DNA from 4 places in the Atlantibacter sp. genome. Region 1 is predicted to be linked to each of the others. Evidence: predicted binding sites of a transcription regulator. Region 1 holds the regulator's gene; each other region holds the start of a gene.
What was found. The regulator LexA, encoded in region 1, represses DNA repair genes until DNA is damaged. The targets are predictions, from matches to a motif close to TNCTGTATGTACATACAGNA.
Positions count from the first base shown of each region.

Region 2: a site for LexA is predicted at 3,030-3,049, ahead of RT120_RS10665 (metal-dependent hydrolase). Genes of this name have one in related genera too.
Region 3: a site for LexA is predicted at 1,731-1,750, ahead of rmuC (DNA recombination protein RmuC). Genes of this name have one in related genera too.
Region 4: a site for LexA is predicted at 2,988-3,007, ahead of uvrB (excinuclease ABC subunit UvrB). Genes of this name have one in related genera too.

Region 1 covers NZ_DAMBQK010000008.1:34,032-38,515, forward strand. Annotated here, with positions in the region: gene plsB (glycerol-3-phosphate 1-O-acyltransferase PlsB) at 1-1,979, opposite strand, end outside; gene RT120_RS09550 (diacylglycerol kinase) at 2,112-2,480, shown strand; gene lexA (transcriptional repressor LexA) at 2,589-3,197, shown strand; gene dinF (MATE family efflux transporter DinF) at 3,271-4,484, shown strand, end outside.
Region 2 covers NZ_DAMBQK010000009.1:97,676-102,159, forward strand. Annotated here, with positions in the region: gene RT120_RS10645 (fructosamine kinase family protein) at 1-649, shown strand, start outside; gene RT120_RS10650 (YniB family protein) at 679-1,215, opposite strand; gene hxpB (hexitol phosphatase HxpB) at 1,371-2,039, shown strand; gene kduD (2-dehydro-3-deoxy-D-gluconate 5-dehydrogenase KduD) at 2,202-2,963, shown strand; gene RT120_RS10665 (metal-dependent hydrolase) at 3,072-3,662, shown strand; gene RT120_RS10670 (L-cystine transporter) at 3,791-4,484, shown strand, end outside.
Region 3 covers NZ_DAMBQK010000022.1:15,055-19,538, reverse strand. Annotated here, with positions in the region: gene RT120_RS17185 (dienelactone hydrolase family protein) at 1-602, opposite strand, end outside; gene udp (uridine phosphorylase) at 853-1,614, shown strand; gene rmuC (DNA recombination protein RmuC) at 1,792-3,228, shown strand; gene ubiE (bifunctional demethylmenaquinone methyltransferase/2-methoxy-6-polyprenyl-1,4-benzoquinol methylase UbiE) at 3,307-4,062, shown strand; gene RT120_RS17165 (SCP2 domain-containing protein) at 4,075-4,484, shown strand, end outside.
Region 4 covers NZ_DAMBQK010000005.1:33,690-38,173, reverse strand. Annotated here, with positions in the region: gene yvcK (uridine diphosphate-N-acetylglucosamine-binding protein YvcK) at 1-888, shown strand, start outside; gene uvrB (excinuclease ABC subunit UvrB) at 897-2,918, opposite strand; gene RT120_RS06745 (ATP-binding cassette domain-containing protein) at 3,671-4,381, shown strand; gene bioD (dethiobiotin synthase) at 4,378-4,484, opposite strand, start outside.

The sequences.
Region 1 (4,484 bases):
CTTTTCTCCCAGCGCAGGAACAACTCCGCTTTCAGCATCGGGTAGAGCACTTCAACCTGGCGCAGCAACTCTTCACGGGTAATGTGACGATGCTGGGCGATCATGGCCGCCAGCAGCGATGGCAGCACCAGCATATGATGAATGTTGTTGCGGTAGTAGGTCATCAACACGGCCTGCTCGCGCGGCAGAATGATAATGTCGCCGATGGTGTCTTTTTCGACTTCAAACTTGTTCATTTGCAGCGCGTGCTCAATCAGCTCGTTGGCGGATTGGGCTGGTGTCGTTGCATCCGGCGCATAAGGCACGTTACGCAGCAGGCTTAAGTAACAGCCGAGCTGTTCGGTCAACTGCTCGCGGGTAAGCGAACGTTGACGCGACGCCAGCAGCGCCGTACAGCATAAGTTCATGGCGTTAGCCGCGCCCGCGTTGTTGATGCGCACCATCAGGTCGGCCGCGATGGCATTCACCGTCGGCGTCAGCCAGGCAGGGCGGATCGCTTCAATCGGGTCGATGGAGTCACGCCATTCGGGCACGTGCTGGTTCAGGTACGTCATCAACGGCATCGGTTCGCCGAAGTTTACGTAGCCCTGGCCCAGGTTGCGCAGCTTGCTCAGCCCGCTAACCATCTTCGCGAAGTTCTCTTTCTCTTTGGTCGCGCCACGCAGCTCTTTGGCGTAAGTACCCACTTCCATCACGTGTTCATAGCCGATGTAGATAGGAACCAGCGTGATAGGGCGGGTGCCGCCGCGCAGCATCGCCTGGATGGTCATCGACAGGGTGCCGGTTTTCGGGTCCAGCAGGCGACCGGTACGGGAACGGCCCCCTTCAACAAAATACTCCACCGAATAGCCGCGGCTGAACAGTTCGCCCAGATACTCGCGGAACACCGTGGAGTAAAGTTTGTTGCCCTTGAACGTACGACGAATAAAGAACGCGCCCAGGCGGCGGAACATCGGGCCTGCTGGCCAGAAGTTCAGGTTGATACCCGCAGCGATGTGCGGCGGCACAAGGCCCTGGTGATACAGCACATAGGACAGCAGCATATAGTCCATATGGCTGCGGTGGCAGGGAACGTACACCAGTTCGTGACCGTCATGCGCCAGTTGGCGCACCCGCTCGGCGTTGTGCACATTAATGCCCTGATAGAGGCGGTTCCAGGTAAAGCCCAGAATGCGGTCCATCAGACGAATGGTTTCGTAAGAGAAGTTCGCCGCAATCTCTTCCATCAACGCCACGGCATTTTGCTGGGCTTTTTCATGGGAGATTTTTTTGCTGCGCGCTTCGTCTTCTACCGCGCGGGCAATGGCTTTAGAGGCCAGCAGCTTATTAAACAGGTCCTGACGCGCCGGTAAACGCGGCCCGACGGCGGCCAGGCGCTGGCGGGCGAAGTGCATACGCGCCACTCGCGCCAGCTTCTGGGCAATGGTTTTATCGGTGCCGTGTTCATCCGCCATGCGGCGCAGTGACAGCGAGGGCGAAAAGCGTACAAAGCTGTCGCGCCCTAACCAGGAAACGGCAAAAAATTTCTGCAAGCCGTTCAGCATCCGCAGCGGCGGGTTTACTTCGCCTTTTTCACGGCCCGGCGCGCGCCCGAACATCACCGATACCGGCACCATCTGCACATCAAGTTGCGGATTGCTGCGATGCAGATCGAGATAGTCGTGGAACAGCTTAATCGACTCCTCTTTCGGCGTGTAATAGGTGAATACCCGCGGCCCGCCGTGAATAAACACATGGCGCGGCAGCAGAGTGCCGTCAATTTCGAGAGGCTCCAGCGGGTCGGGCAAATCGTGTGCCAGACATTGTTGGCGCAGCGTCAGCAAGTCCGCCTTCGAGTTGTACGGAAGAACGTACATAATCGGGCGCGAGGTATCGAGCCCCAGTTCGGCGCACGGATCCGCCGGAATGGATTTGCTTTTTACCAGTACGCGTAATGGTAAATTAAGTAATTTGTAGTAAATTCGTGGCCAGCCGGACATAAACGATGTAAAGCCTCTGGTTAATAATGCAATTGCACCGCAAGAATATCAGAAACAAGCGGGAATTTCTGTGGTGCTTACGTTTCGTTGCTTAATGCTATTGATGCGCGTTTTTTAAAAAGGTTTCCTTTCATGGCGAATAACACCACCGGGTTGATACGAATAATTAAAGCAGCAGGTTACTCCTGGAAAGGCATTTGCGCCGCCTGGAAGAACGAAGCGGCGTTTCGCCAGGAGGGCGTCGCGGCGATTGTCGCCATTGCTATCGCCTGCTGGCTGGATGTCGATCCGATTACCCGGGTGTTGCTGATTGGCTCCGTCATTCTGGTGATGATTGTTGAGATCCTTAATAGCGCCCTCGAAGCGGTGGTCGATCGCATCGGCCCGGAATTTCATGAACTTTCCGGGCGCGCCAAAGATATGGGCTCGGCGGCGGTACTGTTTGCTATTTTACTGGCGCTGATGACCTGGGGCATATTGCTCTGGTCAAATTTGCGATAACTCTTCCAGATGTCGCTAACATGCGGATATTTGCTCATTTTGTGGTTTCAAAATCACCGTTAGCTGTATATACTCACAGCATTACTGTATATGCACCCAGGGGGCGGAATGAAAAGTTTAACGGCCAGACAGCAAGAGGTGTTTGATCTCATTCGGGATCACATCAGCCAAACCGGCATGCCTCCCACTCGTGCGGAGATTGCACAGCGTCTGGGCTTTCGTTCTCCTAACGCTGCAGAAGAACATTTAAAAGCCCTGGCGCGTAAAGGGGTAATTGAAATCGTTTCTGGCGCGTCGCGCGGTCTGCGTTTACTGGTGGAAGAGGAAGAGGGGCTGCCGCTGGTTGGGCGCGTTGCCGCGGGCGAACCGCTGTTAGCTCAGCAGCATATCGAAGGCCATTACCAGGTCGATCCCGGCTTGTTTAAGCCCAGCGCGGATTTCCTGCTGCGCGTTAGCGGTATGTCGATGAAAGATATCGGGATTATGGACGGCGATTTGCTCGCGGTGCATAAAACTCAGGATGTGCGTAACGGGCAGGTGGTGGTCGCGCGCATTGATGACGAAGTGACCGTTAAGCGTCTGAATAAACAGGGCAACACGGTGCAGTTACTGCCGGAAAACAGCGAATTCTCCCCAATCGTTGTTGACCTGCGTCAGCAGGCCTTTTCTATTGAAGGGCTTGCCGTCGGCGTGATCCGCAACGGCGAGTGGCTGTAAGCTCTGCTGCCTGATTTGAAGCCGTAGCGCGCCGCGTTACGGTATAGAATCCCCTACCGCTACGGATTGCGTCATGCCATTTTTCACGTCTGCTGATAAAGCATTGTGGCGCCTGGCGCTACCCATGATCTTCTCCAATATTACCGTGCCGCTGCTCGGCCTGGTGGATACCGCCGTTATCGGCCATCTCGATAGCCCGGTTTATTTAGCCGGTGTCGCCATTGGCGCAACCGCCACCAGCTTTCTGTTTATGCTGCTGCTGTTTCTGAGAATGAGCACTACAGGCTTAACCGCCCAGGCATTTGGTGCAAAAAACCCGCAGGCGATGGCGCGAGCCCTGGTGCAACCGCTACTGCTGGCGGTGCTGGCCGGGGTGGCGATTATGCTGTTACAGACCCCGCTGATTAACCTGGCGTTGCATATCGTAGGCGGCAGCGAAGAAGTATTACATCAGGCGCGGCGCTTTCTGGAAATCCGCTGGCTAAGCGCGCCTGCGACGCTGGCGAACCTGGTGCTGTTAGGCTGGTTATTGGGGGTGCAGTACGCGCGAGCGCCAGTGATCCTGCTGGTTGTTGGCAATGTGCTGAATATCGCACTCGACCTGTGGCTGGTGGTGGGGCTGGATATGAACGTGCAGGGCGCTGCGCTGGCAACGGTGGCGGCGGAATACATCACGCTGATCGTCGGATTGCTGATGGCCTGGCATGTCATGACACTGCGGGGCATCAATCCGGCAATGCTGCTCTCTGCCTGGCGCGGCGATATCTGGCGTTTACTGGCGCTCAATCGCGACATCATGCTGCGTTCGCTGCTGCTGCAAATCTGTTTCGCCAGCGTCACAATTTTAGGTGCGCGGATGGGGAGCGATGTGGTGGCGGTGAATGCCGTCCTGATGACGCTGCTGACGTTCACCGCCTACGCACTGGATGGTTTCGCCTATGCGGTGGAAGCCCATTCCGGGCAGGCTTACGGCGCAGGTAACAGCAACCAACTGATCAAAGTCTGGCATGCCGCCTGCCGCCAGGCGGGCCTGGTGGCGCTGATGTTCGCTACGGTTTATGCGCTGTGGGGCGAGCATATTGTTGCGATGCTGACCTCGCTGCCGGTTTTACAACAACAAGCGGATCGTTACCTCGGCTGGCAGGTGGTGCTGCCGCTGGTTGGCGTGTGGTGTTATCTGCTGGACGGCATGTTTATCGGCGCTACCCGTGGCGCGGAAATGCGTAACAGTATGACCGTGGCGGCTGCGGGTTTCGGCGTGACATTAATCGCTTTGCCCTGGCTGGG
Region 2 (4,484 bases), on a different contig from region 1:
CCGCGTACCTGACGTGTGGGGTGTCGGCAGCGACAGGGATTACAGCTTTGTTTTGCTGGAATACCTCGAAACCCGCCCGCTAGACGCGCATAATGCCTTCCTGCTGGGCCAGCAGTTGGCGCGTCTCCACCAGTGGAGCGACCAACCGCAGTTCGGCCTTGATTTTGACAACGACCTGTCCACGACGCCACAACCTAACGCCTGGCAGCGCAAATGGTCGACGTTTTTCGCCGAGCAGCGCATTGGCTGGCAGTTGGAGCTGGCGGCGGAGAAAGGACTGGAGTTTGGCGATATCGATCTGATTGTCGACGTGGTAGCCGCACAGTTAGCCTCCCACCAGCCTCAGCCGTCGTTATTACACGGAGACTTGTGGTCCGGGAACTGCGCGCTGGGGCCGGACGGGCCTTATATCTTCGACCCGGCCTGCTACTGGGGCGACCGCGAATGCGATCTGGCGATGCTGCCGCTGCACCCTGACCAGCCGCCGCAAATTTACGATGGCTACCAGTCTGTTTCCCCCTTACCCGCAGGCTTTCTCCAGCGCCAGCCGCTGTACCAGCTCTATACCTTGTTAAACCGCGCCATTTTGTTTGGCGGTAATCATCTGGTGGCGGCGCAAAAAGCGCTGGAAAGGATACTGGCGGCTTAACGACAACGCTCCCGGCCGGGAGCGTTTTTTTACATAAAGCCCAACAGCTTAAAGAAGAAATACCCGGCAATAATCACAATGACCGGCAGGATATACAGCGGGAATATCTGAAGAAAAATAGTATGGCGAGGCACAACGATGCGATCTTCTAGCTGCGCTTTGGTCAGGCCGTCAGCCCCTTTCGCCTGTTCCAGAATCAACTGGTCCTGAATGCCCTCGCGCAGGAAACGCGCCTGGCGGCTCATCCGCGCGCCGGACGCCTGTAGCGCCAGCCCGACGAAAATGAATATAAAAATAATCCAGAACGTGACATTCGCCTGATGCGGGAAGTCAGGCAGCGGCGAGTTGTACCAGAAAAAATTCAGGAACGGCGTATTAAAGCGCATCATATCAATCATGATATGGGCGAAATCCAGCATCACGGCATTGATGCCCGGCTGCTTTTCGCTGTGCTCATACATAAATTTCAGTACTGAAATCAGCGTTGAAATAACGGCGGGTATAAAAATAATCCACCCGGCAAGGCGTTTTATAACAGCAATGCGTCCAGCTTGTTGGTACGTCATTCTTTCCCCTTTTAAGACGCTACATTCTCGAAACAAGTCTACCTGCTCAACAGATTCTCCGCCTGAAGTTTACTGCGAAATTCACAAAGCGGTAGCGATAAGCTGATTTTCAGGCTATTGATAACACGACATGTTAACCACAGGAGTGATTACCGATGCCTGATTCGCGCCCGATCCTCGCCGCGATTTTCGATATGGATGGCCTGCTGATTGATTCAGAACCGCTATGGGATAAAGCGGAACTGGAGATCATGGCGACACTTGGCGTGGACGTTTCCCGCCGCCATGAACTGCCTGATACATTAGGTTTACGCATCGACCTGGTGGTAGATCTCTGGTTTATCCACCAGCCCTGGAATGGCCCTTCAAAGGCGGAAGTGACCGATCGCATCATCACCCGGGCGATTACCCTGATTGAAGAGCAACGCCCTGCACTGCCTGGCGTACCCGAGGCGGTGGCGCTATGCAAAGCGCAGGGGCTAAAAGTGGGCCTGGCGTCGGCATCTCCGCTGCGAATGCTGGAAAGCGTGCTGTCGATGCTTGGCTTGCGTGACCAGTTTGACGCGGTCTCATCGGCGGAAAATTTACCGTATAGTAAACCGCACCCGCAGGTTTATCTGGACGCCGCCGCCAAACTGGGCGTCGATCCGCTGTGCTGCGTCACCCTGGAAGACTCCGTTAACGGGATGATTGCCACCAAAGCCGCGCGGATGCGTTCAATTGTGGTGCCCGCTCCAGAAAATCGTGCCGACCCGCGCTGGGTCCTCGCTGACGGTAAACTCGACTCACTGGAACAGCTCACCCTCACCCATCTTCTGGGGTAACTACCCACCATGAAGACGGCTCAGGCCGTCTTTTTAATACCCCCATCATATTTTTGAAACATTGTTTTACTTTAACTTGGTTATTTTATTTTCCCTGCCTATGATTCTGTTGCCAGGCGTGCGGGCGCATGTCGATTACATCCAATGGATAATGAGGTCGTTATGATTCTTGATGCATTTAACCTTGCGGGTAAAGTCGCGATTGTGACGGGTTGTGACACCGGGCTGGGTCAGGGAATGACGCTAGGGCTTGCCCAGGCGGGCTGCGATATCGTTGGCGTCAACCGCAAAATCCCGCACGATACCGAGCAAAAAGTCACGGCGCTGGGACGGCGTTTTACCGCCATTCAGGCTGACTTAAGCCGTCAGGATGATATCAATGCCATTGTAGAGACCGCTGTAGAACGCATGGGCCGGGTGGATATTCTGGTCAACAACGCCGGTACTATCCGCCGGGAAGACGCGCTGAATTTCACCGAGCAAGACTGGGACGACGTCATGAACCTGAATCTTAAATCGGTCTTCTTTTTATCGCAGGCCGTGGCCCGGCAGTTTATCGCCCAGGGCGACGGCGGAAAAATCATTAATATCGCCTCGATGCTCTCCTTCCAGGGCGGCATCCGCGTTCCCTCTTATACCGCCTCGAAAAGCGGCGTGTTAGGGTTAACCCGGCTGCTGGCCAATGAGTGGGCGCCGCACAACATCAATGTCAACGCCATCGCACCGGGTTATATGGCGACCAACAATACCCAACAGCTGCGAGAAGACGCTGCCCGCAACCAGGAAATCCTCGATCGCATCCCCGCCGCGCGCTGGGGCGAACCGGCAGATTTGCAGGGCCCGGCGGTATTTTTAGCCTCCGACGCCTCGGCCTATATCAATGGCTACACTATCGCTGTGGATGGGGGCTGGCTGGCACGCTAACGCGATGAAAATTCAGTGACAAAGAGTTACACCGTCACCGCTTCCGTCTACTGTATAAAAACCCTATACTGGATGAATTGACAGTCAGCTTTTTTCTGGGTTTTTAACATGACGGCGGAAGGCCACCTTTTTTTCTCCATTGCGTGTGCGGTGTTTGCCAAAAACGCCGAACTCACCCCTGTGCTGGCGCAGGGGGACTGGTGGCATATTGTTCCGTCGGCAATTTTGACCTGTCTGCTGCCGGATATCGATCACCCCAAGTCGCTGCTCGGCCAGCGGCTAAAGTGGATTTCTAAACCCGTCGCCCGAGCCTTTGGCCACCGGGGCTTTACCCACAGCCTGCTGGCGGTGTTTATCGCCCTGACGCTGTTCTATCTCAAAGTGCCTGATAGCTGGATTATTCCGGCGGACGCCATTCAGGGTATGGTGTTGGGTTATCTGAGCCATATTCTTGCGGATATGTTGACCCCGGCGGGCGTTCCGCTGCTGTGGCCCTGTCGCTGGCGTTTCCGTCTGCCGATCCTGATGCCGCAAAAAGGCAACCAGCTTGAGCGGGTGCTGTGCATGGCGTTCTTTGTTTATGCCGTGTGGATGCCCCAGGGCCTGCCAGAGAATAGCGCTATCCGCTGGTCATCCCAGATGATCAATTCACTGCAAAACCAGTTCGATCGCTTTATTCATCACCAGACCGAGCGTTAAACCAGCAGAAAACCACTTTTGGATATAATCAATTCCATTTGATTATAAGAACCCCCCGCGTCTTCTGTTACCCTTTGCGCCATAAAGACGGGCCACTTCGAGCCTGTCAGTGAAACAGGAGAACGGGGATGAATTTTCCATTAATAGCGAACATTGTGGTGTTCGTTATCCTCTTGCTGTTGCTGGCGCAAACTCGCCACCGGCAGTGGAGTCTGGCAAAAAAAGTATTAGTGGGTCTGGTAATCGGCGTGGTCTTCGGCTGCGTTCTGCATGCGATTTACGGCGCAGATAGCCCAGTCCTGAAAACCTCTATCCAGTGGTTTAACGTGGTCGGCAACGGTTATGTACAACTGTTGCAAATGATTGTGATGCCGCTGGTGTTCGCCTCGATTCTGAGTGCGGTCGCCCGCCTGCATAACGCCTCCCAGCTCGGTAAAATCAGTCTGTTGACTATCGGCACGCTGCTGTTCACCACGCTTATCGCGGCGCTGGTGGGGGTGCTGGTGACCAACCTGTTCGGCCTGACCGCAGAAGGACTGGTGCAGGGCACGGCGGAAACCGCCCGTCTGAGCGCCATTGAAACTAACTACGCCGGTAAAGTGGCCGATCTGAGCGTGCCGCAACTGCTGCTGTCGTTTATTCCGAAAAACCCGTTTGCCGATCTCACCGGCGCGAACCCGACCTCCATTATCAGCGTGGTCATTTTCGCGGCCTTCCTCGGCGTGGCGGCACTGAAACTGCTGAAAGACGATGCGCCGAAAGGCGAGCGCGTGCTGACCGCTATCGATACCCTGCAAAGCTGGGTGATGAAGCTGGTTCGCC
Region 3 (4,484 bases), on a different contig from region 1:
AGCACCGGCGCGTTAAGATCCACGGCGATATCCACCGGATGTTTTGGCGAGTTGAGCGTTTTATCCCCCAGCAGTTTCCCATACCAGGCCACAGCGGCTTTTAGCTGCGGGTTATGCGCGGCGTATAGCCACGTGATGCGCCCGCCCCAGCAGAAACCGGTCATCATCAGACGATGCGGGTCGCCGCCCTGACGGGAAGCCCAGTTTGCCACATGATCGAGATCCGCCAGCACTTGAGCATCGGGCACTTTGCTGACCAGGCCGCTGAACAGCGACGGGATATCGTCATATTCCGCCGGATCGCCCTGGCGGAAATAGAGCTCCGGCGCGACGGCCAGGTAGCCTTCATGGGCCAGGCGGCGGCAAATATCGCGAATATGTTCGTGGACGCCGAAAATCTCCTGCACCACGATAACCACCGGTGAAGGCTGGTCGGAATTTTCCGGGCGGGCATACCAGGCCGGCATGTTTTCGCCCTGGCTTGGAATTGAAGTTTCGCCACAATGGATGGCATCTTCGGAGGTATGTACTACCGTTGAAGCGACAGGTGAAGCGGCGGAAGCAAATCCTGAAGGGTTATCTGTTGTGTTTTGTTTTGTCATGGCCAGGCTCCGTAACCATTTTTTTAGCGCAAACCTAACTATAGCCTGCGAGTCGAAAATTCGTATACGTAAAACCCGTTCCTGTGATCGTCACCGGGATGGGCTTTTATTGTGATTGATGTCACTATTTTATGGAAATGTTATGCAAGCGAATTCCATACAAGTGAATTGAGTCACGAAATTACCCTGGCAGCTTCTGTAAAGTACCCTTTTGCAGCTTCTGACAAACCGACCCAAAGAGGAGTCATTTATGTCTACGTCTGATGTTTTTCACCTCGGCCTTACAAAAAGCGACCTGCAGGGCGCAACGCTTGCCATCGTACCTGGCGACCCGGAACGAGTGGAAAAGATCGCCGCGCTGATGGATAAGCCGGTTAAGCTGGCATCACACCGCGAATTCACCTCCTGGCGCGCAGAGCTGGACGGCAAACCGGTTATCGTCTGCTCTACCGGTATCGGTGGCCCGTCTACCTCCATCGCTGTTGAAGAACTGGCACAACTGGGCATCCGTACTTTCCTGCGCGTGGGAACCACTGGTGCAATCCAGCCGCATATCAACGTTGGCGATGTGCTGGTAACGACGGCGTCCGTCCGCCTTGATGGCGCAAGCCTGCATTTCGCGCCGATGGAATACCCGGCGGTAGCGGATTTCGCCTGCACCACCGCGCTGGTAGAAGCGGCGAAAGCCGTGGGCGCTACCACACACATCGGCGTCACCGCCTCTTCCGACACCTTCTACCCAGGCCAGGAGCGTTACGACACCTTCTCCGGCCGCGTAGTCAGCCGCTACAAAGGCTCGATGGAAGAGTGGCAGCAGATGGGCGTAATGAACTATGAGATGGAATCGGCAACGCTGCTGACCATGTGCTCCAGCCAGGGGCTGCGTGCAGGGATGGTTGCCGGGGTTATCGTTAACCGCACCCAGCAGGAAATCCCGAACGCGCAAACCATGAAACAGACCGAAAGCCATGCGGTGAAAATCGTGGTTGAGGCTGCGCGCCGCCTGATCTAACGTACTTCGCCAGCCCTGCATTTCTGTTGGGCTGGCACCTGTCCCACCGGTTTTCCCTTCACTGGCGCGCGTTGTTTTGAATCTTTTGCGCGAAGCCTCGCAGTAAATGCCTTTAAAACTGGACATTTATCCAGCACAATCCCATTTTGCTCAGGTGGGGTTAATGCGGGAGGCATTATGGATTTCTCTCTGTTACTGATGGCGGCGGTTGCGCTGGCGGGCGTGTTGCTCGGCTGGCTGGGCGCAAGCCTGCGGGCATCGCAGCGTCAGGCTGAGCTGCTGGCGGAGCAGCGCGATGTGTTCAGTGAGTTGAGCGCGACGAAACAGGCGTATGAGCACTGGCGCGAAGAGTGCGAATTGCTTAACGGCGAACTGCGCACCCTGAGGGATATCAAAAGCTCGCTGGAAGCCGATCTGCGCGAAGTCACCACGCTGCTTGAAACCACGCGTCAGCATAACGACGATAAACTGCGTCAGATGGTGAGCAGCGAGCAGCGCCTCAGTGAGCAGTTCGAAAACCTCGCAAACCGCATTTTTGACCGCAGCCATCGCCAGGTGGAGGAGCAAAACCGCCAGAGCCTGAACGGGCTATTAACCCCGCTGCGCGAACAGCTTGATGGTTTTCGCCGCCAGGTGCAGGACAGCTTCGGCCAGGAAGCGCGTGAACGCCATACGCTGACCCATGAAATCCGCAATTTACAGCAGCTCAACGCGCAAATGGCCCAGGAGGCGATTAACCTGACCCGGGCGCTGAAAGGCGACAATAAAACCCAGGGCAACTGGGGGGAAGTGGTGCTGACGCGGGTACTGGAAGCATCCGGTTTACGCGAAGGGTATGAGTATCAAACCCAGGTCAATATTCAGTTAGACGATCGCAGCCGCATGCAGCCGGACGTGATTGTGCGTCTCCCCCAGGGCAAAGACGTGGTGGTAGACGCCAAAATGACGCTGGTAGCCTACGAGCGTTACTTTAACGCTGAAGATGAATATCAGCGTGAACTGGCGCTGAATGAGCACATCGCGGCCATTCGCAGCCATATTCGCTTACTCAGCCGTAAAGATTACCAACAGCTTCCCGGCTTGCGGTCGCTGGATTATGTCTTAATGTTTATTCCCGTCGAGCCCGCATTTTTACTGGCTATCGACCGGCAGCCGGAACTGATCAGCGAAGCGCTGAAAAGTAACATCATGCTGGTCAGCCCCACCACTTTGCTGGTGGCGTTACGCACCATTGCCAACCTGTGGCGGTACGAGCATCAAAACCAGAACGCCCAGCAAATTGCCGAACGCGCCGCAAAGCTGTACGACAAAATGCGGCTGTTTGTCGATGATATGTCTGCGGTCGGGCAGGGGCTGGATAAAGCGCAGGAAAACTACCGGCAGGCCATGAAAAAGTTCAGCTCCGGACGTGGAAACCTGCTGGTGCAGGCCGACGCGTTTCGCACGCTTGGCGTGGAAGTGAAGCGCGAGATTAATCCGGAAATGGTGGAGCAAGCGCGTCTGGATGACGAAGAGTTTCGTTTGCGCAGCATTGACGATGAGCTGGAAAACTATTCGCAAAACAACGCGCCAGGGCCGATTCCGCCTGTTCAGCGCACCGGTAACGATTGTTAAAACAGGCTTGAAACATAGGGCAATCGCGCCCAATCTGTTACACTTCACGAACATTTTTTATCAATAGCAGGCTCCGAAATGGTTGATGATTCACAGGACACAACGCACTTTGGCTTTCAGACCGTAGCGAAAGCGCAGAAGGCGGATATGGTGGCGCAGGTTTTCCATTCTGTTGCAGCGAAATATGACGTTATGAATGACCTGATGTCGTTCGGGATCCATCGTTTATGGAAGCGCTTTACTATTGATTGCAGCGGTGTGCGCCGTGGACAGAAGGTGTTGGATCTGGCGGGAGGGACAGGCGATCTGACGGCGAAGTTTTCCCGTCTGGTGGGCGAAACCGGTACGGTGGTGCTGGCGGATATCAACGATTCGATGCTGAAAATGGGCCGTGAAAAACTGCGCAATATCGGCGTGGTGGGCAACGTTGAATACGTTCAGGCCAACGCGGAAGCGCTGCCGTTCCCGGATAATACCTTTGATTGCATCACCATCTCGTTTGGCCTGCGCAACGTCACTGACAAAGACAAAGCGCTGCGCTCCATGTATCGCGTGTTGAAGCCCGGTGGCCGCCTGCTGGTGCTGGAGTTTTCCAAACCGGTTATCGACCCGTTAAGCAAAGCCTATGACGCTTACTCATTCCACGTGCTGCCGCGCATTGGCGAGCTGGTGGCGCAGGACGCGGAAAGTTACCGCTATCTGGCGGAATCTATCCGTATGCATCCAAACCAGGACACGCTGAAAGCGATGATGGCGGATGCCGGTTTCGATAACGTCGAATATTTCAATATGACCGCGGGTATTGTCGCGCTTCATCGTGGTTATAAGTTTTAAGGGAGGCCGCGGATGCCAATAACACCGCTTATTACCGCCGGTATCGAAGGGGCGTTAAACGCTTTTTTGTATCAGGATCGGGCGCTTAAATCTGCACGTCAGCGGTTGCAGGGAAAGGTGTTGCGTATTGCCCTCCGCGAATTCTCTACCCCGCTGGTATTGATCTTCAGCGAACAGCAGGTTGATGTGCTGGGGCAATGGGAAGGCGAGACCGACTGTTCGGTGACAACGCGTCTCTCCGTATTGCCGGAACTGCGCAACCGCCAGCAGTTGACTGCGCTGATCCGCCGTGGCGATCTGGAAGTCGAAGGCGATATCCAGGTGGTACAGAATCTGGTATCCCTGATGGATTTGGCAGAGTTCGACCCGGCTGAACTGCTTGCGCCCTACATTGGCGATATCGCCGCAGAAGGGCTGGGCAA
Region 4 (4,484 bases), on a different contig from region 1:
GATTTGGACCGGGTGGTGGCGCTCGGCGGCGGGCATGGTTTAGGCCGTGTGATGTCTTCGCTCTCCTCCCTGGGTTCACGCCTGACCGGCATCGTCACCACTACCGATAACGGGGGATCGACCGGCCGTATCCGCCGCTCCGAAGGGGGTATAGCCTGGGGCGATATGCGTAACTGTTTAAACCAGTTAATTACCGAGCCGAGCGTTGCTTCCGCAATGTTTGAGTACCGTTTTGGCGGTAACGGTGAATTATCCGGTCATAACCTCGGAAATCTGATGTTAAAGGCGTTAGATCACTTAAGCGTCAGGCCCTTAGAAGCGATTAATTTAATAAGAAACCTGCTGAAAGTAGACGCGTTTTTAATCCCCATGTCTGAGCAACCGGTGGATTTAATGGCGACCGACGCCGATGGGCATGATGTTTATGGTGAAGTGAATATTGATCAACTGCGCGAGCCGCCGCAGCAACTGTCGCTCTACCCCAACGCCCCGGCAACCCGCGAAGCGTTACAGGCGATTGGTGAAGCGGATTTGATCCTGATGGGGCCCGGCAGCTTTTACACCAGCCTGATGCCGCTGCTGTTACTGCCCGATCTCGCCCAGGCGCTGAGACGCACCCCCGCCCCGGTGGTGTATATCGGCAATTTAGCCCGTGAACTGAGCGTTCCCGCTGCGCAACTGTCGATACCAGAAAAATTGGCCATTATGGAACGCTACGTCGGGAAACCACTGGTGGATGCGGTGGTGGTCGGCCCGAAAGTCGATATTTCCGGGCTAACAGAGAAGGTGATTATTCAGGAGCCGCTGGAAGCGGAAGATATCCCCTACCGCCACGACAGGCATTTGCTGCGGGCGGCACTGGATAAAGTGGTCCAGAAGATGGGATAACCGGCGTATCAGGAGGCAGCGATAAACAGTTCGCGCAGCTGATGCAACTGGTCGCGGATTGCGGCAGCCTCTTCGAACTCCAGATTCTGCGCATGTTGCAGCATCTGTGCTTCCAGCTGATGGATTTTCTGCTGGAGCGCTTTTGGCGTAAGCGCCAGTTCCGCGGCTTCAACCTCAGCAGCACTGCGGGTTTTACCACGCCCTTTACTACGGGTTTTGGCGAGACCGCTGCCCAGAGACAGAATATCCACCACCTTCTTGTTAAGCCCCTGCGGCACAATGCCATTTTCTTCGTTATAGCGTTGCTGCTTCTCGCGACGGCGCTCAGTCTCGCCAATGGCTTTCGCCATTGACGGGGTGATCTTGTCGCCGTACAGGATCGCCTTGCCGTTAACGTTACGCGCCGCGCGGCCAATGGTCTGGATAAGCGAACGCTCGGAACGCAGGAAGCCCTCTTTATCGGCATCCAGAATCGCCACCAGCGACACTTCCGGCATATCCAGGCCCTCACGCAGTAAGTTGATGCCCACCAGCACGTCAAACTCGCCCAGACGCAGGTCGCGGATGATTTCCATACGCTCCACGGTATCAATATCCGAGTGCAGATAACGCACCTTCTCGCCGTGCTCTTCGAGATACTCGGTAAGGTCTTCCGCCATGCGTTTAGTCAGCGTGGTGACCAGTACGCGCTCGTTGATGGCGGCGCGCTTGCGGATTTCCGACAGCAGATCGTCCACCTGGGTCGCCACCGGACGCACTTCGATAACCGGATCGAGGAGCCCGGTCGGGCGCACCACCTGGTCAATAATCTCGCTACCGGATTTTTCCAGTTCATAATTGCCCGGCGTGGCCGAGACATAGATAGTTTGCGGGGCCAGCGCTTCGAATTCTTCAAACTTCATCGGGCGGTTATCCAGCGCTGACGGCAGTCGGAAGCCGTACTCCACCAGAGTTTCTTTACGCGCCCGGTCGCCACGGTACATCCCGCCGATTTGCGGAATAGTGACGTGGGATTCGTCCACCACCAGCAGGCCGTCGGCAGGCAGGTAGTCAAACAGGGTCGGCGGCGCTTCGCCCGGACCGCGCCCGGACAGATAGCGCGAGTAGTTCTCGATGCCGGAGCAGTAGCCCAGCTCGTTCATCATCTCTAAATCGAACTGGGTACGCTGGGTCAGGCGCTGCTCTTCCAGCAGCTTATTGTTGGCCAGCAGCACCTTGCGGCGATCGGCCAGTTCCACTTTGATCTCTTCCATCGCCTGCACAATGCGCTCGCGCGGCGTCACGTAGTGGGTTTTCGGGTAGATAGTAAAACGTGGGATCACCCCTTCAACCTGGCCGGTAAGCGGATCGAACAGCGACAGGCGCTCGACTTCTTCATCGAACAGCTCCACGCGCAGCGCCACGTCATCCGATTCTGCCGGGAAGATGTCGATCACTTCGCCGCGCACCCGGAAGGTGCCGCGCTGGAACGCCTGATCGTTGCGGGTGTACTGCAACTCCGCCAGGCGGCGCAGAATGGCGCGCTGGTCGATAATCATGCCGTTGGTGAGGTGCAGCATCATCTTGAGATACAGATCCGGGTCGCCCAGACCGTAAATAGCGGACACCGATGCCACCACCACCACGTCCCGGCGCTCTAATAGCGCTTTGGTGGCGGATAAACGCATCTGCTCAATGTGTTCGTTCACCGAGGCGTCTTTCTCGATAAAGGTGTCTGAGCTCGGCACGTAGGCTTCAGGCTGGTAGTAATCGTAGTACGAGACGAAATACTCTACGGCGTTATCCGGGAAGAACTCTTTCATCTCGCCATACAGCTGTGCCGCCAGCGTTTTGTTGGGCGCCAGCACCATGGTTGGGCGCTGCAAATCGGCAATGACATTCGCCACGGTGAACGTTTTCCCCGAGCCGGTAACCCCCAGCAGCGTTTGATGGGCAAGGCCATCCTCAAGCCCCTCTTTCAGACGGCGGATCGCCTCGGGTTGGTCACCGGAGGGCGTAAAAGCGGAATTGAGTTTGAACGGTTTACTCATTGGATACCTGGCGCGTTGCGGGGGGAATGGATAATTTTACTCCCTCACGGTCAATTTGCCAACGCAAAAGACTGGATAAAAACACAGTACAGGATACACTTGATTTAACACCAAAATTTTGCGGTCAACCGCCGGCAAAAGTATAAACAGGATATATTGGTGCGCAATAGCCGGTTATCCCCAAACGAACCGGTTTTTTAACATTTGTCAAGCAAGGTAATGAAAGTTTTGTGGCAACCCGTGACACTTTTTTGACAACCATTGATTTTATATAATCTGTTGTAAAATAAACTAAATTTTTATGAGCCGCCTTTCGCGCCAATTCATGCGCAACCCGCGTATTCTCTCGCTTCCCACCAGTTTTCTAACTCTAATGCACAAGGTTATCCACAGGAATAGTGGATAAGTGGGTGCAGCCCTGAAGCCTCGCCGCCCAGGACAAACCCTGCTTTTGGTGGGCCGGTCGGGTAAAAAAAAATTTATCGCTAATTTTGGTGGTTTTTTGCCAAAACTGACATGCCTGGCGGATCCGTTGCGCAACCGTACCGCTACTGGTCGCACCGCTGCACCAGCGGAGAATGTTAAAGCACTGTTAAAGTGCAGCGCTATCTTGCGCTATTACCCGCAAGCGCAGGAATACGCCGAATGTGTGAGTTTATTCTTAATTTTACTTCTCGCTGCTCATCCGCAGCCGCACTGGCAGAGGAATTGCAGTATTCCTGAATCCGTCGCGGTACAACCCAGGAGCATTTATGTTGAGTTTGCATTCAGTGAATCAGTTTTATGGCGAACGCCATGTTTTATGGAATGTGGATCTGGAGATGCTCCCCGGGGAGTGCATCTGCATTACCGGCGCACAGGGGATGGGAAAAACCACGTTGCTAAACTGCATTACCGGGCATCTGCCAGTCCAGAGCGGCACTATCGTCTGGCGACATGCCGGATTTGCGCCGCAACAGCTCACTGACGCCAGCGCCGATATGCGCGCCGCGCTGGGCATCGGTTACGTGCCTCACGACCGGCGGATTTTTTCCGGGTTAACGGTGGAAGAGAACCTGCTCATCGCCCTGCGCGCCGCCGGAGAGAACCACGGAACGATCCCTGAATCGACCTTTACGCTGTTTCCCGAACTGTATCCGCTGCGCCACACGCGCGGCGCGGCGCTGAGCGATGAGAACCAGCAGCGGCTGGCGCTGGCCAATGCACTGGTGATCCAGCCGGCATTATTGATTCTGGATGAACCCACGCGCGGCAACAGCGCCGGGTTTATTCACAAGCTGGGGGATGTGTTACTGCGGCTAAACCGCGAGTTCGGCCTGTCGATTTTGATGGTAGAGCAGCGGATGTCGTTTATCCGCCGAGTGGCCGAGCGTTTTTGCCTGCTGCACAAAGGGAGAAGCGTGGCGCAGGGCAGCGTGGCGCAACTCGATAACCCGCGCCTGCTGCCCTTGATTCACTGTTAATCGAGCAGGAAAATATCCAGAAAACGGCCTGTATCCTGGGTAAACGGGTCGTTAAGCCAGGGAATTTCGCCGAGCAGCGGCGCAGGAATACGCGCCTGTAGCG